2 regions of the Enterococcus sp. AZ109 genome follow, and region 1 is predicted to be linked to the other one. Evidence: predicted binding sites of a transcription regulator. Region 1 holds the regulator's gene; the other holds the start of a gene.
The links. The regulator HrcA, encoded in region 1, represses chaperone genes, less so after heat shock. The targets are predictions, from matches to a motif close to TTAGCACTCNNNNNNNNNGAGTGCTAA.
Positions count from the first base shown of each region.

Region 2: the regulator HrcA is predicted to act here: its motif matches at 8,105-8,131, upstream of clpP (ATP-dependent Clp endopeptidase proteolytic subunit ClpP).

Region 1 is NZ_JBIOSF010000001.1:67,138-82,049, forward strand. It holds gene IGI42_RS00320 (WxL domain-containing protein) at 1-662, shown strand, start outside; gene IGI42_RS00325 (DUF916 and DUF3324 domain-containing protein) at 736-1,827, shown strand; gene IGI42_RS00330 (class A sortase) at 1,820-2,560, shown strand; gene IGI42_RS00335 (GNAT family N-acetyltransferase) at 2,652-3,257, opposite strand; gene hemW (radical SAM family heme chaperone HemW) at 3,365-4,534, shown strand; gene hrcA (heat-inducible transcriptional repressor HrcA) at 4,656-5,699, shown strand; gene IGI42_RS00350 (hypothetical protein) at 5,713-5,919, shown strand; gene grpE (nucleotide exchange factor GrpE) at 5,971-6,507, shown strand; gene dnaK (molecular chaperone DnaK) at 6,541-8,370, shown strand; gene dnaJ (molecular chaperone DnaJ) at 8,524-9,693, shown strand; gene IGI42_RS00370 (DUF4387 domain-containing protein) at 9,738-10,058, opposite strand; gene IGI42_RS00375 (acyclic terpene utilization AtuA family protein) at 10,061-11,422, opposite strand; gene IGI42_RS00380 (LysR family transcriptional regulator) at 11,530-12,435, shown strand; gene IGI42_RS00385 (MATE family efflux transporter) at 12,485-13,780, opposite strand; gene IGI42_RS00390 (GNAT family N-acetyltransferase) at 13,929-14,381, opposite strand; gene mprF (bifunctional lysylphosphatidylglycerol flippase/synthetase MprF) at 14,393-14,912, opposite strand, start outside.
Region 2 is NZ_JBIOSF010000001.1:860,222-875,133, forward strand. It holds gene IGI42_RS04150 (DUF1292 domain-containing protein) at 31-339, opposite strand; gene ruvX (Holliday junction resolvase RuvX) at 355-783, opposite strand; gene IGI42_RS04160 (IreB family regulatory phosphoprotein) at 780-1,049, opposite strand; gene glnA (type I glutamate--ammonia ligase) at 1,361-2,701, opposite strand; gene IGI42_RS04170 (MerR family transcriptional regulator) at 2,746-3,126, opposite strand; gene IGI42_RS04175 (aminotransferase class I/II-fold pyridoxal phosphate-dependent enzyme) at 3,302-4,561, opposite strand; gene hflX (GTPase HflX) at 4,545-5,792, opposite strand; gene miaA (tRNA (adenosine(37)-N6)-dimethylallyltransferase MiaA) at 5,796-6,716, opposite strand; gene IGI42_RS04190 (glycerophosphodiester phosphodiesterase) at 6,713-7,447, opposite strand; gene IGI42_RS04195 (hypothetical protein) at 7,461-7,976, opposite strand; gene clpP (ATP-dependent Clp endopeptidase proteolytic subunit ClpP) at 8,169-8,765, shown strand; gene IGI42_RS04205 (DNA/RNA non-specific endonuclease) at 8,863-9,567, opposite strand; gene IGI42_RS04210 (SPFH domain-containing protein) at 9,581-10,525, opposite strand; gene IGI42_RS04215 (hypothetical protein) at 10,512-10,742, opposite strand; gene IGI42_RS04220 (lysostaphin resistance A-like protein) at 10,877-11,566, shown strand; gene IGI42_RS04225 (hypothetical protein) at 11,679-11,861, opposite strand; tRNA gene IGI42_RS04230 (tRNA-Gly) at 11,977-12,047, opposite strand; gene IGI42_RS04235 (thioredoxin family protein) at 12,273-12,506, shown strand; gene IGI42_RS04240 (redox-sensing transcriptional repressor Rex) at 12,562-13,197, opposite strand; gene IGI42_RS04245 (ABC-F family ATP-binding cassette domain-containing protein) at 13,397-14,912, shown strand, end outside.

The DNA.
Region 1 (14,912 bases):
CTCCACCAGTTGATCCCAATGATCCCGATCCGAATAACCCGGTAGACCCTGTCGATCCAACTGATCCTGATGGGCCTAATCCGGGTACGCCGGGACCTTTGAGTATCGACTATGCCTCTAGCTTGGATTTTGGGTTGCAAGAAATTACTAACCAAGATCGCACGTACTATGCAAGAGCACAAAGATATAAAGATCCAAGCGCACTTACCCGAAACTACGTTCAAGTAACGGATACACGGGGTGAGTATGTTGGCTGGACATTATCAGTCAAACAAGATGGTGCCTTTGCTTCTAGTGTTGCTAAAAAATATAAAACACTTGATGGTGCTAGACTTACATTAACTGATCCTAAAGTGGATAGCCCGATGACCGATGGTAATGAGGAAGCTGCAATAGCTCCAATTGCCGGAACGTCCGTTGTTTTAGACGGTGTTAACTCACAAATTGTGATGATGGCCGAAGCTAACAAGGGAGCCGGTACTTGGGTAAATGGCTGGGGTAATGTTGAAACCATTACGGAGAAAGATCATAAAGGTGACGATGTAAATGTCGCAGTTACCCGAGCGGTTTCTTTAAGCATCCCAGGGAAAACACCGAAGGAAGCAGTTAAGTATCAAACTGAATTAGTCTGGACCTTAGCAAATACACCCGTATCAAATTAAACAAGTAATATTTATCAAGACGGAATTTCCGAGAACTTTTCGGGAATTCCGTTCATTTGAAAGGAAAAACGTCATGAAGAATAGATTCTCAGTCATTTTACTTATTAGTAGTTTTATCGCTCTTATGTTTAGTATCAGTGCAGGCATCTCCGCTGAAGCTTCCGAATTTCCCTTCAGTGTGAATCCCGTGTTACCAGAAAACCAAATTGCCGGACAAAAAGGCTATTACGATGTGTTAATGCAGCCTGGGCAAGAACAAGAACTAAGTGTGGAATTAGCGAATGGCACCGATAAAGATGTAACGGTCAATGTCGCTTTATCCAATGCGAAAACAAATGATAATGGGGTTGTAGAGTATTCGGCTAATGACATTCCTGTACATAGTTCTTTGACGCATCCCTTTGAAGATTTAGTTGAATACCAAGAACAAGTAACGATTCCTGCCGGTGCTCAGCAGGTGTATACCTTTAAAGTAAGAATGCCCAATGAAGAAATTCCTGGCGTGATTGCCGGGGGTCTTTCTTTACAAGCCGCCGAAGATGAAACGGCAGAGTCCACCAATGAACAAGGCGTAGCGGTAAAAAATAAATTTGCCTTTGCAATTGCGGTGTTGTTAAATCAATCAGAAACATCTGGTGTCGGCGAGCTGCAACTAACTGAAGCAGAAGCGGCGCAACGGAATGTCAGAAATGTCATCAGAGGGCATTTTGAAAACACTGCGCCTTATTATGTGAACGGCTTAGCGATTCAAGGGGAAGTATTTAGAGAAGGGGAAGACACTGCTCTTTACTCTTCAACAACTGAAAACATGCAAATGGCGCCTAATTCCTCCTTCTGGTACAGTATCCCATTGGACGGGCAAGAGTTAGAAGCGGGCAATTATGTCTATCGTGCTACAGCGTATGCAGTCAAATCGGCTGAAGGGGAGTTTACCTTTGGGGAAGACGCTGAAGGCAATCCACAAAATTACCAGCAACGCTGGGAGTTTGAACAACCTTTTGAAGTTACGCGAGAAACGGCATCTTCCTTTAATGAAGCTGATGTGGACGTACAAGAAAACAAACCAGATCTGACTTGGGTTTACTACCTGCTAGGCGCAATCGTGTTGTTACTATTGATTGTGGTCATTTTGTTAGTCAGAAAAAATAAAAAGAAAAATGAATAAGATTGTTTTACGTGTGCTGATGCTGGCACTTTTAATCGTTGGAACCGCCTTTATCAGCTTGAATATTGCCAAAGGCTGGTTATTGGTTTTTCATCAATCAGAAGATATTGAAATAAACAGTCAGATAGAAACGATTGAACCGAAATTCCAACAGATCGAACCGATTACGTTGACGGATGTGTTACAAAATCCCACAACGACGAATCAAGCGATGGGTACGTTGGTTATTCCAGACTTGGAGATGACATTACCCGTTTTTGCTGGATTAGAATCGGTGGATTTGTTAACCGGAGCGGGGACGATGTTTCCGGAAAGAAACCCCAAAAACAACAATATCGTCATTGTCGGGCATCATGTCGGGTATTCTGAACTACTGTTCGGTGGTCTGGGACAACTGGAAAATGGCGCAAGTATCCTGCTGAATTATTTAGGAGAAGACTACGCATACGAAGTAACTAAGAATCAAGTCATCTCAGAAACGCAAATCTCGGTGGTGGATGAAACGGACAGAGGCGAGCTAACGCTACTGACCTGTGATCAGGCAGGAGCTACCGATAATCGAATTATGGTAAAAGCGGCTCAACTGCAAGAGGCATCGGTAGCAACGAGTGAAGATATGGCAGCAAATGCCGGGAGAAAAATTCCGCTGAAGCTGGTTCTTCAAACACTCCTTGTCGTGTTGGTTTTTGCCATTTTCGTGAGAGTTATATTTGGGGTAACCAAAAAAGAGTAGTAAAAAAGACATTATAATAGTAGAAAGCCGTGAGAATTATCCGTTGCGATAATCTGACGGCTTTCTTTTTGCTTAAATATGCGGGAAGGGTTCAATCGCTTATTTGGTGCTCGGAATAAAAATAGGTTTTGATCTTTCGATAATCTTTTATCGAAGAATTAACACTTTTCAAATGCAGCAGCTCAAAGGTGGCACCTAAGACTTCAACAAAATCATTCTTACTTTCGAATCCGTTCGTTAAATAAAAGTCTTTACGACGGATTCTTTCAGCGTTATTTGCGGCGGTTTCCAGAATTTCTTCAATGAGCAGCATTAGCTTGCAGCCGAGAAATTTTTCTTGAAGTGCCTGCATCATTTGTTGACCATATCCTTGCGAGCGAATTGTTGGGTCAATGGCAAAGTAAAATACATAGACAATACCTTCGTTAACGGTGTAATAGGTCATCCCTATCACTTGATTTTCGTGAATCAGACCGGCGAAGTGTCCTTTTTCTTGCTGAGCTTTCTTCACTAGCCAGTCAAATGGATGCTGTTCTTTTTCAGGGAATGAGGAATAATAGATTGCTTTTACCTCTGCTAATTTTTCTGAAGTAAGAGCGATTTCTGCAAAGTGCATGATGGTCAGCCTCCTTAGGGTTCTTTTCTTTATGATAAAGAAGCGTAGCGGAAAAAGCGAATGAATGTTGCTAAAAAACAATAGGGAATCTAAGCAATCGCTTGACTTCTTTTCCGGATGATGAAATAGTAAGAAAGGCTTTTGAAAAAGTCGCCTGCAAGTATTTTGTGATTTGAAAGGAACTTAGTATGTCAACTTTACATAGATCAGGGACCGAAGATATCTCTGCCTACATCCATATTCCATTTTGTGAACACATTTGTTACTACTGCGATTTCAATAAGGTGTTTATTGAAGGGCAGCCAGTAGATGAATATATCGAAGCCTTGCTTAAGGAGGCGCAACTTTTACAAACGAGCCATCCGGCTGCTTCTAGTAAGACCTTGTATGTAGGCGGCGGCACACCCACTTCATTGAATCCTCAACAGCTGGACCGTCTGTTAGGTGGTCTTCGTAGGGTGATGCCTTTTAGTCAAGGAGAGTTCACCGTAGAGGCCAATCCGGGGGACTTAACGGCTGAGAAATTGGACGTGATGAAAACGTATGGTGTCAATCGCTTGTCGATGGGGGTGCAAACCTTTGACAATCGGTTGCTGAAGAAAATCGGCCGCAAACATACAGCAGAAGATGTCTATCAGACAATTGCCTTGTTAGAGGAAAAAGATTTCTCCAACGTTTCAATTGATTTAATCTATGCGTTGCCCGGACAGTCCTTGGAAAGCTTCCGAGACACCGTTGAGCGTGCTTTAGCGCTGGATTTGCCCCATTATTCCTTGTATTCATTAATTCTAGAAAACAAAACCATGTTTATGAACTGGGTACGTCGCGGCAAGCTAGAGCTGCCGGATCAAGAAGTAGAAGCTCAAATGTTTTTAGAAACAATCGAAGCCATGGAAAAAGCCGGACGGCATCAATATGAGGTCAGTAATTTCGCTAAACCCGGTTTTGAGAGCCAACACAATCTGGTTTATTGGAATAACGAAAACTATTACGGAATCGGAGCAGGTGCTAGCGGTTATTTAGGAAATCGCCGGTACAAAAATCATGGACCGATTCAACATTACTTAAAGCCTTTAAGAGAAAATAAGCTGCCAGTAATTGAAGAGGAACAATTAACGCGAAAAGCGCAAATCGAAGAGGAAATGTTCTTAGGTTTGAGAAAGCTTGCGGGGGTAGATAAACAAAAATTTAAACAAAAATTTAACTGTTCCCTTGAGGATATTTACCGCGCTAAAATTGATGATTTAGTGGCGAATGAATTGCTAAAAGAGACCCCAAAAGCCCTACAGTTAACGCAAAAAGGCCTGTTTCGGGGCAACGATGTTTTTGAACAATTTTTAATTGAATCAGACGATTAGCACTCTCGACACCAGAGTGCTAATTTTTGTATATAATTACTTGACTTCTAGCGACAGTATGTTATATTAGTAATCGAGTTAGCACTTATCAAGAAAGAGTGCTAACAAGAGGGTGAAGATCATGTTAACGCAACGACAAAATTTAATTCTTAGTTTAATCATCCAGCAATTTACCACTAACGGGCAACCAGTTGGTTCGAAGAAATTGATGGAAGAAGGCGTCAATGCCAGTTCAGCAACGATCAGAAATGACATGAAGGCATTGGAAGAATACGGTTTGTTGGAAAAGACACATTCTTCTTCTGGACGTATCCCATCAATGAAGGGGTATCGTTATTACGTAGATCACCTGCTGACGCCAGGCTTGGTAACGGAGCAAGAGGTGGACCAAATCCGCTCTTCCTTAAAGAAGGATATTCACGAGATTGACGATATCATTCGTCAGTCGGCAGACATTCTTTCCCAAGTGACCAGCTATACGGCATTTTCTTTAGGACCTGAGATGAAGGACCGCAAGCTGACCGGCTTTCGAATTGTTCCTTTAAATGACCGACAGATCTTAGCGATTATCGTGACCGACCGCGGCAACGTAGAGAGCCAAGTCTTCCGTATTCCCGAGAACGTGGAAAGCAGCGACTTGGAGAAAATGGTGGCGATTATCAATGACCGTTTAGTCGGCGAACCACTGTTGACAGTGTATCAGAAACTGCGGACAGAGATTCCGATGATTTTGCATCGGTATTTTCAAACAACCGACGGCATTTCCCATCTGTTTGATGTCATTTTAAATGAAGCCTTTGAAGAAAAGGTCTTTGTCAGTGGCGGAATGAACATTCTCAACTACAATCATGATCCAGATGTACAGCAGCTTAAGATGATGTATTCGTTAATGAAAGACCCAAGTGAGTTAACACAGCTTTTGCTTCCTTTTACCTCACCGATTCATATTCGGATTGGTACAGAGTTAGGCAATGAACTTTTTGATAATATGAGCCTGATCCAAGCAAGTTACGAGATCGAAGGACATGGAAAGGGTATAATCGGTTTGTTGGGTCCAGCAAACATGCCTTATTCCCGAATGTTTAGTTTGATTGACGTGTTCCGCAGGGAGCTTGGAAGTAAACTGGCGGACTATTATCGTTCGCTTGATCGATCCGATCAATAAGGAGCTGTTGACAATGAGCGATAAAGAATTCGATAAAGAAGCTGTCGATATGTCTGGTGTTTCCGAAGAAGAAGCTGCAGCTGTTGAAAAAGCTTTTGAAAATAAAAAAACTGAGTATGACCAAATTTCCGAAGAAGCTGTCGATGATTCTGGTATGACCGAAGAACAGACAGAAGCCTTTGCGGAGGCGTACGAAGAAAGCAAAAAAGACAAGAAATAAGTGTGACTCCCTGCTGATGCAAATCAAAATAAGGGAAGAAAGGTGGGCCCAATTGTGAGTGAAAAAGAAGTAGAAAAAAATGAAGAGCTGGAAGTTGAAGAAACCGAAGCAACTGACGCAACCGAAGAAGTGGAAGCTTCACAAGAAGAGCTGTTACAGGCAAAAGTAGATGAACTTGAAGACCAGTATTTAAGAGCCCGAGCGGAGATTGCCAATATCACCAACCGCAACCGCAACGAAAGAGAACAGCTGCAAAAATACCGTTCTCAAGACTTAGGTAAAAAACTGATTCCAGTCATCGACAACCTGGAGCGGGCAATGGAAACTGAAGTATCAGATGACCAAGGCCAAAGCTTGAAAAAAGGGGTAGAAATGACCTTGGAAAGCTTGCGTCATGCCTTAAAAGAAGAAGGCATTGAAGAAATTAAGGCGGATGGCGAAGCCTTCGACCCGAATCTTCACCAAGCTCTGCAAACTATGCCGGCAGAAGACGGTGTGGCCGCAGACACAATTATTCAAGTCTTGCAAAAAGGCTATAAACTACACGATCGTGTGTTACGTCCAGCAATGGTTATCGTAGCACAATAATATAGATAAAAAATAAAAGGAGCGCATTCAACTATGAGTAAAATTATTGGTATTGACTTAGGAACAACAAACTCTGCTGTCGCAGTGTTAGAAGGCGGCGAAGCAAAAATTATTGCTAACCCAGAAGGAAATCGTACAACACCATCTGTTGTATCTTTCAAAAATGGCGAAATTCAAGTAGGGGAAGTTGCAAAGCGTCAAGCAGTAACTAACCCAAATACCATTTCATCAATCAAACGTCATATTGGCGAAGCTGGTTACAAAACAGAAGTTGAAGGAAAATCTTATACACCTCAAGAAGTTTCAGCAATGATCCTGCAATACATCAAAGGCTTTGCCGAAGACTACTTAGGGGAAAAAGTTGAAAAAGCAGTTATCACTGTTCCTGCTTACTTCAATGACTCTCAACGTCAAGCAACTAAAGACGCTGGTAAAATTGCTGGCTTGGAAGTTGAACGTATCGTCAACGAACCAACTGCAGCAGCACTTGCTTACGGTTTAGACAAAACCGACAAAGACCAAAAAATCCTAGTATTTGACCTTGGTGGTGGTACTTTTGACGTATCGATCCTTGAACTAGGCGACGGCGTATTCGACGTATTGTCAACAGCCGGCGATAACAAACTAGGTGGGGATGACTTTGATAACAAGATCATTGATCATTTAGTTGCTGAATTTAAAAAAGAAAACGGCATTGACCTTTCATTAGATAAAATGGCGATGCAACGTTTGAAAGACGCTGCTGAAAAAGCCAAAAAAGATTTGTCAGGCGTAAGCTCAACCCAAATCAGCTTACCATTTATCACTGCTGGCGATGCTGGTCCATTGCACTTAGAAACAACCTTGTCTCGTGCGAAATTTGACGAAATCACTGCTGATTTAGTTGAACGTACTAAGATTCCTGTACGTCAAGCGTTAAAAGATGCTGGCTTATCTCAATCTGAAGTAGACGAAGTAATCCTAGTTGGTGGTTCAACTCGTATTCCTGCAGTTGTTGAAGCTGTTCGTAAGGAAACAGGCAAAGAACCTAACAAATCAGTAAACCCTGACGAAGTAGTAGCGATGGGTGCGGCGATCCAAGGTGGTGTTATCACTGGTGATGTAAAAGACGTTGTATTACTAGACGTTACTCCGTTATCACTAGGTATCGAAACAATGGGTAGTGTATTTACTAAGTTGATTGATCGCAACACAACCATTCCAACAAGTAAATCACAAGTCTTCTCTACAGCAGCAGACAACCAACCAGCCGTTGATATCCATGTTCTTCAAGGGGAACGCCCAATGGCTAGCGACAACAAAACACTAGGACGCTTCCAATTAACGGATATTCCACCAGCACCACGTGGTATTCCTCAAATTGAAGTAACGTTTGATATCGACAAAAACGGTATTGTAAATGTATCTGCCAAAGACCTAGGCACTCAAAAAGAACAAAAAATTACCATCAAATCTTCTTCAGGTTTATCAGACGAAGAAATCGAACGCATGGTGAAAGACGCAGAAGCAAATGCTGAAGCGGATAAAGCCCGCAAAGAAGAAGTAGATCTACGCAACGATATTGATGCTTTGCTATTCTCTGTTGACAAGACATTGAAAGAACTAGAAGACAAAGTGGATCCAGATGAAGTGAAAAAAGCTGAAGAAGCGCGTGACGAATTGAAAGCTGCTGTTGAAGCCAACGATTTGGAACAAATGAAAGCAAAACGCGATTCATTGAATGAAATCGTGCAAAACTTAACAGTAAAACTTTACGAACAAGCAGCACAACAACAAGCACAAGAAAATCCTGAAGCAGCCCAAGGCGGCGCAGATGATGTGGTTGATGCTGATTTCGAAGAAGTAGACGACGATGATAAATAATTAGCCAGTCGATAAAAAGCCAAAGTCATCGCTTTGGCTTTTTATTTTCCATTAAAAAATTGGCTTTTGCACCAAAAAATAGCAGGAAACTATGCGTATCGATTTTGAATTATGATACAATACATAAGATGTTAAAAAGATGGAGGGAAGCCAATGGCTAACAAACGCGATTATTACGAAGTCCTAGGAGTACAAAAAGGGGCTTCGGATGATGAAATCAAAAAAGCATACCGCAAGCTTTCCAAGAAATACCACCCAGATATCAACAAAGAAGCTGATGCTGAAGATAAGTTCAAAGAAATTTCTGAGGCATATGAAGTATTAAGTGATCCGCAAAAACGGGCAGCCTATGATCAATACGGTCATGCAGGAACCGATCCAAACTTTGGTGGCGGTGCAGGTGGCTTTGGCGGATTTGGTGGCGGCGCTGGCGGTTTCGGTGGAAATGCTGGCTTTGGTTTTGAGGATATTTTCGAATCATTCTTCGGCGGCGGCGGTGGTCGTCAAGCCGATCCAAATGCACCAAGACAAGGCGCAGACTTGCAATATTCTGTAAACTTAGAATTTGAAGAAGCGATCTTTGGTGTCGAAAAAGAAATCAAATACAACCGTGAAGAAGTCTGTCACACCTGTCACGGAAATGGCGCAAAACCAGGCACAGAACCAGTTGTCTGTCATAAATGTCATGGTTCAGGAACCGTCAACGTGGAACATCAAACCCCACTTGGCCGCGTAATGAGTCGTCAAACCTGTGATGTTTGTCATGGAACAGGGAAAGAAATTAAAGATCCTTGTCCTACATGTCATGGTTCAGGTCACGAAAAACGCCCTCATACAGTGAAGGTGAATGTACCTGCCGGAGTAGAAGACGGTCAACAAATGCGTTTAGCTGACCAAGGAGAAGCCGGTGTAAACGGTGGACCTTACGGCGATCTATATGTGGTCTTCAAAGTCGCACAAAGCGATATCTTTGATCGAGAAGGCGCAGAGATTTACTACACCTTGCCGCTAAGCTTTGTTCAAGCAGCTTTGGGTGATGAAATTGCGGTGCCAACAGTTCATGGCGATGTGAAGCTGAAAATCCCAGCGGGAACACAGACCGGTACGAAATTCAGACTGCGGGGCAAAGGGGCGCCTAGATTAAGAGGCAACTCAAATGGCGACCAACAAGTCACGGTCCAAATCATTACGCCACGCAACCTAAACGATCAGCAGCGAGAAGCGTTACGCGCGTTTGCTGATGCTGGTGGACAAAAAGTAACCGAACAAAAAGACGAAGGATTCTTTGGTAAAGTTAAAGACGCTTTCGGCGGTAAAAAATAAAAAAAGTGTGGCTGTGACGTTTGATGTCACAGCCACTTTTTTATTTATTCTACTTTTTCAGGCAGTTCCAAGATTAACAGATTGGCATACTGCTGCGAACCGTGCATATCACTTTCGCCGACACTTCCTTGCTGCCACGGGCGTGGGATCGTGATTTTAAACCCACGAGCTGCTTCAAAGCTTTCAAAAGTAATAATATCTTGCGGATCAATTTGATACAAATCAGCAAACACTTCTTTGGTCAACACTTGACTATCGATAAAAAATTGGTAATCCTCTTGGGTTTTGAATAAAATATCGAAGGTCAATTCAAAGGGACCTGAATTTTTACTGCGGATAACTTGGGCTAATTCTTGTAATTTCATAATTAGTTGACCTCCTTAACAATAACAGGAAATTGAGCAGTCGGATCAGTGATGGTCATTAAATGATACACGTTAAATTGGCAAACTTTGCCTAACGGAATTTCCAACGGGGTAAAAGGCATCCCAACATTTCCAGAGGTTGCTACCCGATTTGGATAATGATAATGCAGCAAGGTCGTCCGAATACGATTGACCACTAGCTGAGCCATTTCTTGCGTCGGTGAGGCCACCTCAGCAATGACACATAATTCGTGACCTACCTCATCAGATAAAGCTTCTAAATTCTTCATAATGGCATTTTTGCCGTAAGGATGGAAAATGATTTGACTTTGTTGGCATTCATCAGGCAATTCGGTTTCTGTCTGTTTTTGGACATAGTCTAACACGTCATCTAGCTGACTGATTAAAATGGGGTCCCGCAAGCCCATCACGGTGATGGAACGGTAACCAACGACTTTAGCCCCTTCTAATTTGATTTGGTATTCTTCAGTGGGAACGAAAACGCTGCCTGATACCCGAGCAATCCGTTCAGTTTCAGCCTCGAATTTGCAGTCCTTTAATACTAGGGCACCACCTGGTCCTGGTAAATGAGTGGGGCTACTTTTTTCGTACATTGTATGAGCGGCAACAGTATGTGGTAACGCTTTTGAATGAGGATTCATCGGCTCGATTAAGAAGTGATCCTTCCGCAAGGTGCCTAACACGGTTTTACCCGCAGGGACACAACAAATCGCACCGCATTCAATAATTTTCCCCATATGCCAAGCTAACGCTGGATCGAAGCCGTAGTAAATACCAACAGCTGCTGTCGGTGCTGGATCGTAGCTGCGTCCACCTATAATTACATCAGGGAAACCTGCTTCATCTTTTAGTAGCGCAAGGTAAGGTTCAGCCCCCATTTGCGCAGTAACCACAGCTGCTTGGTCGATTTCTTCATTGGTTAATTCTGACACATTGGTCATGGGTTTGACGTTTCCTGCCTGCAATGCGTGCTTAATTTGCTCTTTGGGAATATCGCTATAGATTGAAGCAATTTTAAGGTTCAAGGCTTGAGTTTTGGCAATTTTTTCAATAATTTCGACAAATAAATCTACGTGCTGATTGGTGCCATCACCACCAGCCGAACTGATAATCAAAGGAATACCGGCTTTTTTTGCTGCTGGAACTAAGATCGATAACTCTTTTTCGTAGGCAGCCTCAGGGCAGGTCATTTCACCTAATGCTAATTTTTGCGGACCGCTATCAGTTGAGCCTGCATCCACTACAATAGCATGGGGCTTTCTTGCCATTCCTCGTTTAAAATCTTCAATGGGAAAGCCATAACCCAACATGCCGTTTGGAACTAAAATACGCAGTTCATCCATGTAAATCCCTCCTATTTATTCTCACAAGTCTATTGTATAATCAAGTAGGATAATCGTCTAATACGATTAAGCGATCAAAAGTATCTGTTAAACCGATAGGAGAAAACATGCTGTCTAAAAATTATCATTATGTGATCACAGTAGCTGAAACGGGTAGTTTTTCGAAGGCGGCGAAGCAACTCTTTATCGCCCAGTCCTCACTGAGCCAGTACATCAAAAACCTTGAAGAAGATTTAGGTGTCTTTTTGTTCGACCGCCGAACCAAGCCAATCACCTTGACCCAAGCGGGTGAACAATTTATAAAAACAGCTTATGAAATACGTTACTTGGAAGAGAAAATGCAAAAGCAGCTCACCCAATTACAAGTAGTAAAGATGGGCAGCCTAAAGATTGGGATTACTAGGTATTGGGGGAGTTTGCTGCTGCCAAGGATTCTACCTGAATTTCAAGCCCGTTATCCAGAAGTGGAATTAAAAATTATCGAGGGACGAACCATCGATGTTATGGAGCGTTTAGCAAAGAAACAGGTGGATATTGCCTTTTTCACGCCGCCGAATCACTATACACCAGATGACAAATTCACCTACGATGTCATTTATCGTGAGGAGATTATGTTGGCTTTGCAACAAAAAATCCTGCCTGGGAAAAATCAGCTTCCAGAGAAAATTCATCTGGACCAGCTACGAAAAATTCCCTTTATTTTGTTGCGAAAAGGACAGAAACTCAGACAAATTGCTGACGTGTATTTTCAAGCCAGCGATCTTTTACCCACGATCTTGATGGAGACAGAAAACATCACTACTGCCTATAAGTTAGCCAGTGTCGGTTTTGGCGCTACTCTAATTCCCAGCAGGATCAACGAATTAACCAATCCAGTGGGACCTATTCAGCACGTGCATTTTGAAAAGCCCATTTATTGGTCACTCGCCGCTGTCTATGAAAAAGATCTCACCACCACGGACTTTTTCGATTATTTATTGATGCTTTCCAAACGGAATATTTTATCCAATTAAAAAAAGCGGCAAACTCGCCGCTTTTTTACTGTTCATTTTAACGAAGAAGCTAAACTAAATCCTCTCTTTTAACCTGCAAATGCCAATACTGACGCAGGAAGAAAATTGACATCCCTAAAGTAATAATCTCAGTGATTGGCAGACTCACCCAAACGCCGAATAGATCAAATGCCTTAGCTAATAGAATCACTAGTGGGATCAACAAGAAATAGCCTCGTGACAAAGCTAAAACAAAGGACTGCTTCGCTTGACCTACCGCTGAAAAGAAGATGCTGAACACAACGTTAAAGCTGGAAGCAAATAAGGAAATAAAGAAAATCGGAATCCCATAAGCTGCTACTTCTGTCAATAGTTGATTACTATCGCGGTTAAATACCTGAATAATCGGATACTTGAAAAAGAACAATATGATATATAATCCCACTGCTAATGAGAAACTGACTTTTAACCCATAACGTAAAATTTGACGAATGCTTTTGTCATCCTTGACACTCGCCGCTCTGCTAACAAGGGGTTGAATACCTTGAGCAACTCCGGTAAATAGTGACAAGCCGACAATTAACACATTTGCCAAGACCCCATATGCCGCTACCGCAATGTCGCCACTTAAAGCCAACAGCACTTGGTTAAAGACTAGAATGCTGACACCGGTACTCATTTCGGCCAAGAAGGAAGACAACCCCAACTGGGTGCTTTTCCAAATTGTTTTTATTTTCGGCATGGCCCAAGTTAGACTGATTTTTCGCTTTGAATAGTTACGATGGGTACACAATATCAGTAAGCTGACCACTGGTGACAGGACCGTTGCCAAAGCAGCCCCTGCCATCCCCATGTGAAAAATAAAGACAAAAACATAGTCAAAGACAATATTAAATATACTCGAGCTGATCATTGCTTTCATGGCCAGCTGTGGATTTTGATCATTTCGAATAAACGCTAAGCACAGGTTGTTTAAAATAAAGAAGGGTGCCATGACTAGAATAAAGCGCATATACGTCATGGTATAGCCGATCGCATCATTGCTGGCTCCTAAGAACTCAGCAATCGGACGGGTAAAGAAAATCCCCAGAAAAGTAAAGAACAGTCCGATGATTGCTCCCGCCATTACCAGCTGAGAAAAGTAATTATTCTTTCCCGCCTTCAAAGAGAACAGGGTAGCGCCGCCCATTCCTAACAGCAAGCCCAAGCCGGTTAACAAGTTAAACATCGGCAAAGCGATATTAAGCGCTGTCAAACCTAAGACACCCACTCCATTGGCAATAAAAAAAGTATCCGCCAAAATATACAACGATAAACCTAACGTACTAAATACACTGCGTGTCACATAACCTCTAAGCTCTTTCATCCTACTAACCTCCAAAAAAAAGAGAGCAGCTGCTATCCCTCCAATGGCCTATGGGATAGTCAACTACTCAAAGCAAAACCCGGCGATTTTGCTTAAGTGTCCGTTTAATTTCCTTCATTCTAACAAGTCATGTCACAAAAGGCAATCATTATTTTGAAAAAGAATAAAACATAATCCGTTCACCGTTGGCCGGATCGTGTTTTTTGCTGTCAACAAAACCGAAGCGTTGGTAATAAGCAAAGATTTTTTTGTTCTCTTCGTGAGCACTTAGATAAACCTTGTTCACCGCAAAATTCTCCTGCATATAATCCAGCAGTAAAGGAATAAAATGCTTGCCGTAGCTTTGCCCTTGAAGATGTTGGTCAATCATGATTCGGTCCAGCCACATACTCTGGTCACGTAATGCACCAACCATAGCAAAGCCGACTAACGTATCCCCGTCATGCAAAGCCAAAGGATGCCAATCCAAGGAGCGATCATATGCAGCTTCCAGTAAAGACTGAGCATTGCTCTCGATAAAGTTTTTCTGATCGGGTTGAACACTCAGCTGTACTACTTGACGCCAATTGTCTTCGTCGACTGCTCGAATCATCAAATTCATAAGTTCACCCCCTAATCCTTCATGATCAATCGTTTAAGACCTCGCGAGCGACTCTGCTGTTGAACCGGTGCGTTGTCAGTAATCAGCAAAGCGATCATCACGTAGCCAATCCAGCTATCACGGGAATAAAGAACATATTCGGGAATCCATTCAGTTGCGTATTTGTCCTTATATTCCTTCAAGCCGCCAAAAGAGTAAAAACGAGAACCAAAATTGTAAACCAAATAGGCAATTCGTTCTTGAATGAAGCTTTTGCGGGAAGTTCCAACATTGGCTAAGGGAGCCATACCTAAGTCGAAATAGTGAATTTCCTGATCACGCATGTATTCAAACAAGTTAATAAACAAGAAATCCATCGTGCCGCCAGGGGCCTTTGAAGGGCTATGGCGCATCAAATCGATCGTACCGATTTCTTTGGTGTAGGTAGGCATGAAGTTGGCAAATGCCACCAGCTCTTCCTCGCTATTTTTCACTACCGCAATCGGCGCTCGCTGGAGGTAATCTTCTGAAAAGAAACCCAGCGAGAACCCT
Region 2 (14,912 bases), 790 kb from region 1:
CTTATACCAAGGGTTCAGCTCACATTTAAATTATTCTTCTTCGGTCATGAATGTATTGAAAACTTCCTCAATCATATCCCATTCAGCATCAGTTTCAATTTGTAATAATTCACCTTCACTGCCATCTTCATTTTCCACGTAAGCATAAGCCTGCAATTCAACATCTTCATCTTCAGGAGCACCTGCAGGATAAAGTAATACATAATTGCGGTTAAACTCCTCTTGACCATCAATGGTTAGTAGAATTTCATATAAAGTTTCATTTCCTTCATCATCTACTAAAGTAATCATTTCATGTTCGTGATCATGTTCGTGATCGTGATTGTGTTCATCAGCCATTTACTTTCCTCTTTTCTAAAAATTATTGCTGGTTCGGTCAAGATAGTTTTGTAAAATCATTACCGCAGCAACTTTGTCAATAACCTTCTTGCGCTTAGAACGCGAGACATCACCTTGTTCGATCAACATCCGTTCAGCTTGAACAGTGCTTAATCGTTCATCCTGATATTCAACTGGTAGTCCAAAAATTTGTTTAATCTTTTCACCATATTCCATTGACGCTTCAGCTCTTGGTCCAATTGAATTATTCATATTTTTGGGTAACCCCACTACAAATCGGTCCACATTATACTGCTTGACCAATTCTTTTAATCGTTCAAATCCAAATTCGTTTTTATCTTCGTTGATTCGGATGATTTCAATACCTTGTGCGGTCCAACCGAAAGGATCGCTCACAGCGACACCAACTGTTTTGGAACCTACATCTAAACCCATTACTCTCATGGAAGTTCAATACCATGGTTAGATAGGTAGTATTTTACCAGTACTTCCATCACTTCATCACGTTCATGACGACGAATCAAGTTCCGCGCATCTTGGTAACGTGGAATATACGCTGGATCTCCTGATAATAGGTATCCAACAATTTGATTGATTGGATTGTATCCTTTTTCTGCTAACGCATTGTAGACAATTGTTAACGTTTCACTGATTTCTTTCTTACGGTTATCATCAAAATCAAAACGGACAGTTTCATCTGTATATCCCATAAAGCGACACCTCTTTCTCAAAGTTTCCACACTTACCATTCTACTAAAAGATAAGCCAAGTTACAAATATTGAATTCATTTATCCGCCTATTTCAGTGTTTTCCTCATGATTCTGTTAAAATAAGACGCCTTGTACTACCAATATCCCACAAAAATCCAAAAAAGATGGACAGAGATTAAATTTTCCCAATATTCTGATCAAGCTAACCAAATTGCTTTTAGGTTTGCTGCAAGTGAACTTTTTTCTTACTAACAGCTGTAGGCAAAAAGAAATCCGCTAGAAATAATTCTAGCGGATAAACTTGTGTTTTTTAGTAAAGCTCTAAATATTGTTCACGTTCCCACTCAGACACCGTTTGACGGAACGCTGCCCATTCAATTTTCTTCGCTTCAGCAAAGTTATTGTAGATGTGTGAACCTAAAGCGTCGATCATTACATCATCTTCACGCAATGCTTTAATTGCATTGTGGATTGTAGAAGGTAGATCATGGATTTGCGCTTCTTTACGTTCTTCTTCAGTCATGACATAGATATTGCGATCGACTGCTGCTGGTGGGGTCAATTCGTTACGAACTCCGTCCAAACCAGCTTCAAGCAATACAGCCATTGTCATGTAAGGGTTAGCCGCTGGGTCAACTGAACGTAATTCTAAACGAGTTGAAAGACCACGAGATTCCGGAACACGGATCAGCGGTGAACGGTTGCGTCCACTCCAAGCTACATATACCGGTGCTTCAAATCCTGGAACCAAACGTTTGTAAGAGTTAACGATTGGGTTACATACTGCTGTGTAAGCACGAGCATGTTTCATAAGTCCTGCTAAGAATTGGTAAGCCGTTTTGCTTAATTGCATTGGGCCATCTTCATCATAGAAAACATTGCCTTCGTCATTGAATAGCGACATGTTGCAGTGCATACCAGAACCGTTAATTCCATATAATGGTTTTGGCATAAATGTTGCGTGCAGTCCATGTTTGCGTGCAATTGTTTTTACAACCAATTTAAACGTTTGGATGTTATCACAAGCTTCAACTGCATCAGCATATTTGAAATCAATTTCATGCTGTCCAGGCGCTACCTCATGGTGAGATGCTTCTACTTCAAAACCAAGACCTTCAAGCTCTAATACGATATCGCGACGGCAATTCTCACCAAGATCAGTTGGTGCAAAATCGAAGTATCCGCCTTTGTCATTCAAGTCCATAGTAGGATCGCCATTTTCATCCAGTTTAAATAGGAAGAATTCAGGCTCAGGCCCTAAGTTGAATGAAGTAAAGCCAAACTCTTTCATGCCAGCTAATACACGTTTCAAGTTTCCACGAGGGTCACCTGCAAATGGTGTACCGTCTGGATTGTAGATATCACAAATTAAACGTCCTACTTTTCCATGGTCGCTTTCCCAAGGGAAGATCATCCAAGTAGACAAGTCAGGATATAAATACATATCACTTTCTTCGATACGAACAAATCCTTCAATAGAAGAACCATCAAACATCATTTTGTTGCTTAACACTTTGTCAAGTTGACTTACAGGCACTTCTACGTTTTTGACTGTTCCTAAAATATCGGTGAACATTAAACGTAAGAAACGTACGTTTTCTTCCTCAACGATTTTTTTAATGTCTGCAACTGATAAATCTTTCTTTGGCATAATATCCCTTCCTCACGCTTCATTTTTTTATTATTCCACAATCACTAAAGCTTTGGCCCTTGTGATTGATATGGATGTTGTTGATTTAAACCACTTTGTGTTAGCATCTCATCATAGAAAATGCGACGGACATCTTTGTCTGTTAATGGCGGCTTTTCTTTGGCCGCTTTCTCTTCATCTTTACGCATTTGATACACTCGTTTAATCCCTGCCATGTTTAATCCATCTGATAAATAATCCTTAATCTCCAACAGCACATCAATGTCATTTAGAGAATACATTCTACGGTTACCTTCGCTCCGTTCTGGATGGATTAATTCTTGTTCTTCATAGTAACGAATCTGCCGAGCAGTTAAATCAGTTAATTTCATGACTGTACCAATTGGAAAAACAGCTAACGAACGACGTAATTCTTTCTCCCGCATCAAATATCCTCCTTGTTTCTTAACGTTGAAAATAGGATACCAAGCATTAGACCACTTGTCAACAGTAAATGTGATATTTCCTTACATCGAATTAAAAAAACTTCTAACATGGCGATTTGAACCTAAAAAAAGCGCTCCCTGTCAAGGAAACGCCGTGATTTTTTATTCAAAAAATTTACGCTTTTGGATGATAAACATCATTTACTGCATTAGCAACAGCTACTTTCACATGCTCAAAGGTCAATCCACCCTGTAAATAGAGGGAGTATGGCTCCCGTAACGGTCCATCTGCACTCAGCTCTATGCTGGCTCCTTGAACAAACGTCCCAGCCGCCATAATGATATCATCCTCGTACCCAGCCATGTAAGAGGGAATCGGTGCCACATATGCGTCAATTGGTGAGAATTTTTGAATCGATTGGCAAAAACAGATCATTGCCTCCCGTTCTTTTAGCTCAATCAATTGAATTAAATCCGTTCTTGGCTCATTCCATTTAGGTGTTGATTCGATCTGGTATTCTTCTAACAAAGCAGAAGAGAAAATCGCTCCTTGAATAGCTTGCCCCACCACGTGAGGTGCCAAGAAAAATCCTTGCAGCATGTCATAAACATTCCCCAGCATGGCACCACCTTCAGCTCCTACACCTGGTGTAGTTAGTCGATAAGCACATTTTTCAACCAGTTCTACTTTACCGGCAATATAGCCACCCGTTTTAGCGATACCGCCACCTGGATTTTTAATTAGAGAACCAGCTATTAAGTCCGCCCCCACTTGAGTAGGCTCAAGCAATTCAGCAAATTCCCCATAGCAATTATCGACAAAAATCACCGCTTTTGGTGCCACAGTTTTAACAAATTCACACATTTCTTTGATTTTATCAATCGTAAATGAAGGTCGTGAAGCATAACCTCGTGAACGTTGAATCGCTACAACTTTTGTTTTTTCAGTTATCTTCTTTTTTACACCTTCAAAGTCAACTGATCCATTTGCCAAAAGCTCCACTTCATCATAGCCAATATTATATTCTTTCATAGAACCGATACCATTTCCTTGAGTACCGATCACTTCCAGCAAAGTATCATAAGGTGTGCCAGTAATATAAAGCAGATCATCACCTGGGCGTAAAACGCCAAACAGTGCGGTTGAAATCGCATGGGTGCCAGAAACCAGTTGCGGACGGACCAGAGCAGCTTCGGCACCGAAAGTTTGTGCGTAAACTGCTTCTAAAGCGTCCCGTCCTAAATCATCATTCCCATATCCGGTAGAAGGTAAAAAATGACTCTCAGAAACATGCTGTTGACGAAAAGCCGCCAACACCTTAGCTTGGTTTGATAAAGCTGTCTCTCGAACCTTCTTCAAGGCAGGTTCAATTTTCTGATCAACTTTGTCAATTGTTGCCACTAATTCAGGGGCCAAACTAGCTGTCCAACTCATCTTTATCCATTCTCCTTATCCAAACTGAACTTTTCTTCGCAAATCCGCGAATATGATAAACTTCATTTTCTTCTTCAAAAGTATCGCTTAAAACTAAAGTCTCTCTTCGAATCGCACTCAACGATTGTCCCTCACTCGCACTAATACTTAGCAAATAAGGCTCTAATAACTCCATAATCTCTTTTTTTATCGCTTCTGACAATACTTCTTTTCCTTTGCTAGATTTAGCGGAAATTAGTACGTTAGGAAATAACGTGGGTGTAAAGGCGAACGGATCGATGCGGTCTGCCTTATTATAAATCGTCAATATCGGAATATCTTCCATCTCTAAATCCTTCAACAAGCTCATTACGGTTTGCTCTTGCTGTAAACGGTCCTCTGCACTTGCATCAACCACATGCAGCAAAAGATCCATACCTTTACTTTCTTCCAAAGTTGAATGGAAAGCATCAATCAATTGTGTCGGCAAATCTTGAATAAACCCTACCGTATCTGTAATGGTCGTTAACATCCCCTGCGGTAACTGCCATTTTTTGGTTAATGGATCTAAGGTAGCAAAAAGCTGATCTTGAGAATAAGTTTCAGCATTAGTCAATAAATTCAAAATGGTAGACTTTCCAGCATTTGTATAACCGATCAGACCCATTTGGAAAATATTGGACTGCTGACGTTTTTGCCGGCTGCGCTCACGATGAGCCTCCACGTTTTTTAATTCTTTTTTGATAGCTGAAATACGATTACGGATATGGCGACGATCGGTTTCCAATTTGGTTTCCCCTGGACCTCTTGTTCCTATCCCACCTCCGAGACGTGACAAACTATGTCCTTGTCCCATTAAACGCGGCAACAAATAATCTAACTGAGCTAGCTCAACCTGCAGCTTACCTTCTTTTGATCGAGCACGCTGAGCAAAAATATCCAAGATTAGCTGAATGCGATCAATCACAGGAACGCCTACAATCTCTTCAACTGTTTGGCTTTGTCTTGGGGTCATTGCGTGATTGAAGATCACCAGCTCAGCTTCATGTGCTTCTACTAATTGAGCTAATTCGGCTACTTTTCCTTTTCCGATAATTGTCTGCCGATCGACTCTGGGACGTTTTTGCGTTAAAGAGAATACAATCTCTCCGTGAGCAGTCTTAGTCAATCCTGCTAATTCATGCATAGATTCTAAATAGTTCTGCTTATTTTCTTCTGTTTCTACTCCAACAAGAATAACTCTTTCTGACAAAGCTCATCCCTCCTCTAGCCATTCGATGATAGCTGCCTCTATTTGCGATACTTCCTCAGGATGCTGTACAATATCAAACCAATTAACCGGCATTCGATTGCGAAACCAAGTCAGTTGGCGTTTAGCGTATCGCCGAGATTTTTGTTTCACCTCTTCAATCGCCTGATCCAAAGAAATCTTTCCTTCGAAATAAGGAAAAAACTCCTTATAGCCAATGCCTTGAGCAGATTGCTGGTCTCTAAAAGCAAGCATCTGTTTAGCCTCTGATAGCACTCCTTGCTCCATCATTAAATCCACCCGCTTATTGATTCGCTGATATAACAGCTCACGATCAGTATCTAAGCCGACTATGTATGGATCGTACAATAGCTTGGGTGTTTCTTTTGGTGTTAAAATTGATCGACCAGTCAATTGATAGACTTCCAAAGCACGAATGACTTTTTTTAAATTGTTAAAATGAATCTTTTCGGCAGCCAATGGATCAATACAAGCAAGTTCTTTCCAAAGTGCCTTTTTTCCGTACTCTTCAGCAAATGCTGCATATTTTTCCCGTAAACCAAGATCTTCTTTTTCATTTTCACTACCGAGCTTGTAATCCCAAAGTAAGGACTGAATATACAGACCTGTTCCTCCGACTATTATCGGTAATTTTCCTCGTTCATCAATTTCATCAATCACTTGACGGGCAGTTTCTTGAAAATCGGCTGCTGAATAGCTTTCAGTTACGTCACGGACATCAATCAAATAATGTGCAATCCCCGCCATTTCTTCTACAGTTACCTTGGCTGTACCAATATCCAGAGTACGATATACCTGCATCGAATCCCCACTGATGATTTCCCCGTTAAAGCGTTTTGCTAGCTGAATACTCAAACTGGTTTTTCCGACTGCAGTCGGTCCAACAATTGCGACAACTTTCTTCATCGTCTCAGCCTGCTTTTCACACGATGAGCTTTTTCTGGAAAGTCCGTAAACATACCATCTAGTTTTAAGTTCATACACTCAATCATGGATAAATAAAGGTTTACAGACCATGGACGGATCGACTTTGGATAGCTTTTCACTAGTTCTAAGTTTTCTTGTATCCAATCATGACAAGGATGGATCCCTTCAATGAAATCCAGTTCTAAAGCTGCTTCAACTTTTGCCTGTGATTTCTTTAGAACTAAATCTAACTGAGTATCTGGTTCAATTTGATGCATTATACGCAATGATTCTAAATTGAAACTAGAGTACCAGTGAGTGAATGGCCATTCACGACTACGCATTACATTAGATACAGCTACTTCAATCTCAGGATAATGGTATTTATCTGTTTTTAGTTCAATGTTTAAAATGCCTCGATATTGCATTTGCAACAGCAGATTCAAAACTTCTTGCAATGTAGATATTTTCGTAGCCTTATACTTTGGAGCAAACCAACTGCCCGCATCCAATTCTTTAATTTCTTCTAATGTTAATTCGCGAACTAGACCCTTACCGTTAGTTGTCCGCTCAACACTTTCATCGTGAATGACTACTAAGTGTTTATCTTTAGTAAAATGAACGTCTAATTCGATACAATCTGCACTTGCACGTACAGCTTCAGCAAAGGCCGGCAATGTATTTTCCGGATGAGTTCCACTGCTTCCACGATGGGCAATAATTAAAGTCACACTTTTTCACCTCTTACTTTACATCAAAATAATGGAGCGGTTTTTTAGTCATTTGGTTTAATTGAGCTTTTTTTTCATTGATAATTATTAATAATTCATCCGAAAAAGATTCCATTACCGCACGACCACCTTTATAAGTATAGCCGCCCATTTTTACCGTTTCTTCTGGTGATAGGATAGCTTTACGCTGAGAAATGTTTTTAAAGAATTCTTCAATTAAATAATTAGGCAAATAAAAATTATTTTGTGCCGCAAAAGAATGTAAATAAATGTAGTCATCGATAGTAATATAACAATCATCGAACGCGTTAAAACGTACATAATCTTCCATAAGAACATTACGTTTACCTAGCACTTCATTTACTTTTTTATTTAACAGATTCAGGGTTTCGATTTCTTTTACTCGATGTTCAATATCTCTTGTACGAGTTTCTTTTTTTTCAATGTATCTGAAAAAAATAATGACAGCAACACCTACAATAGCTGCCCCTACCAAGACACCTAATAAGCCAATCAACGCTGTTTTCATTTTGCTCCTCCTTGTTGTTTATGCGTTATTAATAGTAACACATTTACCACTATCTAGGGTAGCATTCCAACATCAAAAAACAAATCTAAAACATTTGACCAAAACTGACCTTTGGTGTATACTTTTTTTTAGGATTTAGCCCTTGATTGTGCTAAACTACTATATGACTACATAAAACAAGGAGGATTCATTATGAATTTAGTCCCTACAGTTATTGAACAATCATCTCGTGGTGAACGGGCCTATGACATTTACTCACGTTTACTGAAAGACCGCATTATCATGTTGAGCGGACAAGTAACAGACGATATGGCAAACTCTATTATCGCTCAATTACTTTTTTTAGATGCACAGGATTCTGAAAAAGATATTTACCTTTACATCAACTCACCAGGTGGCAGTGTGTCCGCTGGCTTGGCGATTTTTGATACAATGAATTTCGTTAAAGCTGATGTACAAACTATCGTTCTTGGTATGGCTGCTTCAATGGGAAGCTTCTTATTAACAGCTGGCACAAAAGGTAAACGTTTCGCATTACCAAATGCTGAGATCATGATCCACCAACCACTTGGTGGAGCACAAGGACAAGCTACTGAAATCGAAATTGCTGCGCGTCACATTTTGAAGACACGCGAACGCTTAAACAATATTTTGTCTGAACGTACTGGTCAACCGATCGAAGTTATCGAAAAAGATACTGATCGAGACAACTTCATGACCGCTGAAGAAGCAAAAGCTTATGGTTTAATTGATGAAGTAATGGAAAACAAAGGTGCACTAAAAGGATAAACTTATTAAAGCTGAGGCCCTGTGCCTTGGCTTTTTTTGTTGCAAGAAAGTCTTCGTAAGGCTGGATATCGATGCAGCAAAAAAGCGAGCAGTTCGCCTACTCGCTTTTTTGTGAACGTCCCGTTTGATAATCAATCGTTACGCCTTCCTGAATATTATAGATGAACACGTTGAAGGATAATTCATCATCTTCAACACTTTGAGCTTCCATTTGAACACCTCGCGCTACTAATTCTTCCCCGTCAAAATAAGGAACTACTCGATAACGCACATGATTGTTGGTCTCCTTTAAGTATTCAGCTACCTGATTTTCATATACTGTCATTCCTGGTGAATTCAGGCTTCTAGTTGCAGTCATCAAATTTTTTAAGTTGTTGTTTTCACCGGTTAGGCGAAAAGCAATTAGATGTGCTCGATTATAAAGAGGCTGGTCTTGATAGAATTTTTGCTGCCACCCAGTTGGCTTAATATACAGTCGTTCACGTTCTTCTTCTGGAAACAAGCTCTTATGCAGCATTCCATCCGCTTGCCCGACTCGGTTTAAACTATCTAAATCAGAAAAATGAGTCCCAATAGACATTTCTAAATCTTCTTGGGTAAAGTCTGGTTGATTATGATTTAGTTGAATGACTTGATTTTCACCATCATAAGCGGGAATTTCAGCTAATTGGCTGACTTCTACATTTTTTACCGTATTGTCTTCAAAGAACTCCTGTGTATACAAGCCATATAAAGCAGCGATAAGTATAACAATGCTAGATAGAATCTTTACGGGAGTCTGCTTTTTGCTCTTTTTTGCGATTGTGCCTCATCTCCTACTTGGTTTTTTGCCAAATTTCTTTGATTGCGGGTACATTTCCCAACTCAGTCAAATTGCTCGGCATAATAACCGTGTTGCTGTTGTTTTCTACCACATGTTTGAACGCTTCGATTCCCAGATAAGCAATCATTTCTTCCGTTAAACCACTTTCAGAGATCGCTTGATTGATCTCCTTAATTCGCATTTTTTCAGCTTCGGTGATCAACTTGATCCGTTCAGCTTCAGCGACTGCATCCATTTTAGTCCGTTCTGCCCGTGCTTGAGCATCGATTTTAGTTTGCTTTGCTCGTGCTTCAGCATCAATCTGCATTTCAGAGGCTTTAGCTTCTGATTCTAAGATAACTGACTGTTTTTTTCCTTCCGAGATAGTGATTAAAGACTCTTTATCCCGACTGGCGGTAATTAGTTTGTTCATGGAATTAATAATCTCATCAGAAACAGAAATTTCGCCGATATTAATTCGGTCGATGGATAACCCATAACCTGCTGTGATATCTTTCACACTTTCGTACAAGCTTAAGTTGATTTCTTCCGTGCCATTTAACACTTCATTCAATTCCATTTTACCAATGATTCCACGCAAATTAGATTGGCAGTCTTGAATCATTGATGTAACAGAATCTTCATTGTCGTAAACGAAAGCCCTGGCGTCGGTCACATGATACTTGATGGCTTCATCAATTTCAACAATTACATTATCACGGGTAATTACACTTTGTGGATCAATCTGAATTGGGGTCTGCTTTAAAGAAACACGACGACGTACATGATACAATATTGGGATCAAGAAATGCAAGCCAGGTTCTAAAGACCGGTCATATTTCCCGAAACTTTCTACTACTTTTACTTCTCCTTGCTGAACAATAACTACCATTCTTGAAACGACAAACAATACTACTGCTACTAACAGTATAAATAGAATAATATTAAAAATTATCAATATAGTTCACTTCACTTTCTGCTTTTTCATTATTAACTACAACCAATAACTCACGACTCGTAAAATCGGTCACCTCTAACATGCTGCCTGCCTCTGGTCTGCCTTTTATAACTTTATAATCGTACCAGCTGCCTAATATGCGTACATTTCCTAATAGCTGGTCATTTTTACTGCGAAAAAAAGTTCCGATTGTCTTTTGCATTTGATAATCCGCCATTGTTCATCTACTCCTTTTATTTAGTATACCAAAGAATTTTCACGAAAATATTCTTTTTAAAAAAAATATGTAATTGCGTATGGCTTTACTTATCATTAAAAAGTATCTACCATGAAGGAAACGAGGTGGAAAAAATGGAACAAGCAAATAAACGACAATGGTGGGGCTTGCTGGTGATTCCCATCGAATTTATTATCGGGCAATATCTGCTGCCGCTGCTCCCGATTGAAAACAATCCAAAATTAGGGCTGATTGTATCAACACTGCTCTTTGTATCCGGCTTTGCTGTGATGATTTATCTATTCAAAGATTTTTTGAAAGCCCAATGGCAGCTGTATCGGCATAAACTGTTCTGGCGCTTATTGATTAGTATGGTGCTGGTGGTTGGGGCGTTCATGCTCTTACAGCTGGTTCGCGGCATCATTCCGGCACACTTGTTAACGGTTGAAAGTAGTGGAACTGATAGCGGTGGTGCTCAGCTTTCGGCTGGTTGGATGCTATTAGCAGCCATCACGCCCTTTATTGCACCATTTGCTGAAGAACTGACTTTCCGTTACTTATTGTTGGGGAAATTTACCAATCGACTGGTTCGCGTAGTGATGCTCTTTGTACAAGGAATTTTGTTTGGCCTGATTCATATCAATAATTTCAGCGGTAATGTGTATGCCACGATTCCTTATATGGTGATAGGTGTTTATTTTGGGGTGATCTATCTGCTGTTCAAAAATATTTGGGGATCGATCATTGTTCACTGGATGTTTAATTCCATTAACTCAATTTTGCCGGCTTTATTCTTATTTATCCTTAGTTTCTTTGGGATATAACTAGCAAATCTCTTGCAGACGGCTGATATCCTTAGCTTGCCTATACGAAAACATGCTGACCGATTGCGGCAGCATGTTTTTTTCGTTCTATTTTTATATAAGAACATACCGCTTAAGAGACTTTATAGCCTTTACGACTAGCGATAATCATATTCGCTAGAAAGTTCAACCAAAAAAGAATGCTGACAATTCGGCTGATTGGCTCGTCTTGAAAAATAAAGACAAAACCTAAGGCAAAATTTACAAGTCCCAACCAAAAACTTTCTTGCTTTACGACTTCTTTTTCCCTAAACATACAAACGTCACTCCCCTTCGTTTTCTTATAATGATACGCTCTTTTTCTCAAATCGGCTAGTTTTCGCAATAAAAAAAAGACCAGCAAATTGAAATTGCTGGCCGAATACCTATTAAGCGGGTGACGAGAATCGAACTCGCGACGGAAGCTTGGGAAGCTTCTGTTTTACCACTAAACTACACCCGCAAAGGACACTACAAAGTATAACGCTTATTATTTAATTCAGCAAGTCTAATTACTGCTCAAACAGAATCATTGACTTATTCAGCCTCAGCCCTTACCTTTTTAAATAAAGGAGTGTTTTGTATGGATAGACTGGAAACAGTTCTCAAGGCCATTGAAACTGAGACAAATGTCGTCGTATTCATCTCCTCAAAAAATTGAAGTATTTGTCATGTAGATGAGCCTCGCGTGCGAGGAATAGCAGAAAAACAGGAGATTCCCTATTACCATTTAGATATACTAGAAGAGCCAGAAATAGCCAGTTACTTTGAGGTCTTGACGGTGCCGGCAGTGATGGTCTATCATTGCGGTCAAGAAGCTTTGCGTCAAGCACGATTTATCGGGCATAAACAAATTAACGAACTATTGGAAAAGCTGCCTCAGGATGATGAACCCGTCGATTACGATCAGCTTTTCAACTAAAATTATGGATACAAAAATCGGAATCAGCAACCTGATTCCGATTTTTGTATCTATTTTATCCTTCGTAATTATGATGCAAGAAATAAATCAATGTTTGCAATTCATTGGTTAAATCAACACTTTGAATAATTACATTATCTGGTGCGGATAAACGTGCAGCTGTAAAGTTCAAGATTCCTTTAATGCCAGCTTTTACTAACTGGTCTACCACTTGTTCGGCTTCTTGCGCTGGAATCGTTAAAATCGCGATCTCGATGTGCTGCAGCTTGATTTGTTCTACCATGCTGTCCATTGGATAAACTGGAATGCCGTCAACGATGCGTCCGACAATATCTTCTTTGATATCAAAGGCACAGCTGACCCGGATACTGTTGCTCTGGTGAAATTTAAATTTCAACAAGGCACTGCCTAAATTACCTACCCCAACCAATGCAACATTGGTTAATTGATCGTCGTTTAGGATTTTGCCGAAGAAGTTCATTAAGTCTTCCACGTCATAGCCGTACCCACGTTTTCCTAGTTCTCCAAAATATGAAAAGTCGCGGCGAATTGTCGCACTGTCGACTTGAATTGCATCACTTAATTCTGTTGAAGAAACCTTGGTTTTTCCAGCAGTATTTAGAATACGCAGATAGCGATAGTATAAGGGCAATCGTTTAACAGTCGCTTTTGGTATTGCTTGATCTTTCACAATATCTCCCCTTTACACAAAACTTGTTAGTCGTTACAGACCCTATAATATCAATAATTCGCTAGTAATTGCAACGTCTCTGCTCAAATAATTGTGAAATAATCACGAATCTTTAAGAAAGATGGCCCAACCCTCACCAGAACAAGAAAAATATGGTAGACTAGTACCGTTCCCAGATTAAAAAATAAGGAAGATTTCTATGCTATTATTACAAGCCAATCAAATTGCTCGCTACTTCGGTGCCGAGACATTGTTCGAAAATATTCATCTAGAGGTTAACAGCCGCGGCCGCATTGGTTTAGTCGGGCGCAACGGGGCTGGTAAATCGACCTTACTGAAAATTATTGCTGGCATTGATCCGCCTGATGCCGGCCAAATTACGAAAAACAAACAAGCGACTTTAGGCTATTTGGCTCAAGATACAGGATTAGCTTCCTGTGAAACCGTCTGGAATGAAATGTTAAAAGCCTTTGCCTCCGTTATTGCAATGGAAGAACGGATGCGAGAAGTAGAAAAACAGATCAGTCATGCAGATGCGCCAGATTCCAACTACGACTCATTAATGAAGGAATACGATCAGCTGCAGCATGATTTTAATGAAGCAAACGGCTACGGCTACGAAAATGAAATCCGCAGCGTGCTGCATGGATTCAAATTTGATGAAAGCTTTTACGACAAACCGATTGACACATTGTCAGGCGGTCAAAAGACCCGTTTAGCCTTAGCCCGGATGCTGTTGGTTCGACCAGATATTTTGATTTTGGATGAGCCCACCAACCACTTGGATATTGAGACCTTGGCCTGGCTGGAGGATTATCTGCAAGGCTATACTGGTGCCTTGCTGATTGTTTCTCATGACCGCTACTTTTTAGATCGGGTGGTAAACGAGATTTACGAAATTTCTCGCCGTAAGATGACTCATTATAAAGGGAATTATTCCCGCTATCTTGATTTGAAGGCGGCGCAATTATCCAGCGACTGGAAAGCCTACGAAAAGCAGCAAGCCGAGATTGAAAAACTAGAAGACTTTGTGGCCCGCAATATAGTTCGTGCTTCTACTACCAAACGAGCACAAAGCCGCCGCAAAGCCTTGGAAAAAATGGATCGGATAGACCGGCCGGACGGCAAAGAAAAATCTGCCCATTTTATGTTTGCCCTTGAAAAAGCTTCCGGCAATGTGGTCTTGCAATTGGAAGAGGCCGCCATTGGCTATGACAATGAAATCCTTTCTGAACCAGTCAATTTGGATGTTCGTCGCCAGGATGCCATCGCATTGGTCGGGCCAAACGGGATCGGCAAATCCACCTTGCTGAAGTCTTTGATTGGACAAATTCCTTTCATTAAAGGTGAACCGCATCTTGGAACCAACGTTTCGATTGGTTACTACGACCAAACACAGGCTGAGCTGAGCGGTAACAAGACCATCTTGGCTGAGCTATGGGATGAACACCCGACCACTCCGGAAAAAGATATCCGTACAGTTTTAGGCGGCTTCTTATTCAGCGGCGAAGATGTGGAAAAAACCATTCCATTATTAAGCGGTGGTGAGAAAGCTCGAGTTGCCTTAGCGAAGCTGTCGATGGATCGGGAGAACTTTCTAATTCTCGATGAGCCCACCAATCACTTGGACATCGACAACAAGGAAGTGCTGGAGAATGCCTTGATTGATTATGAAGGTACCCTGCTGTTTGTTTCTCATGACCGCTATTTTATCA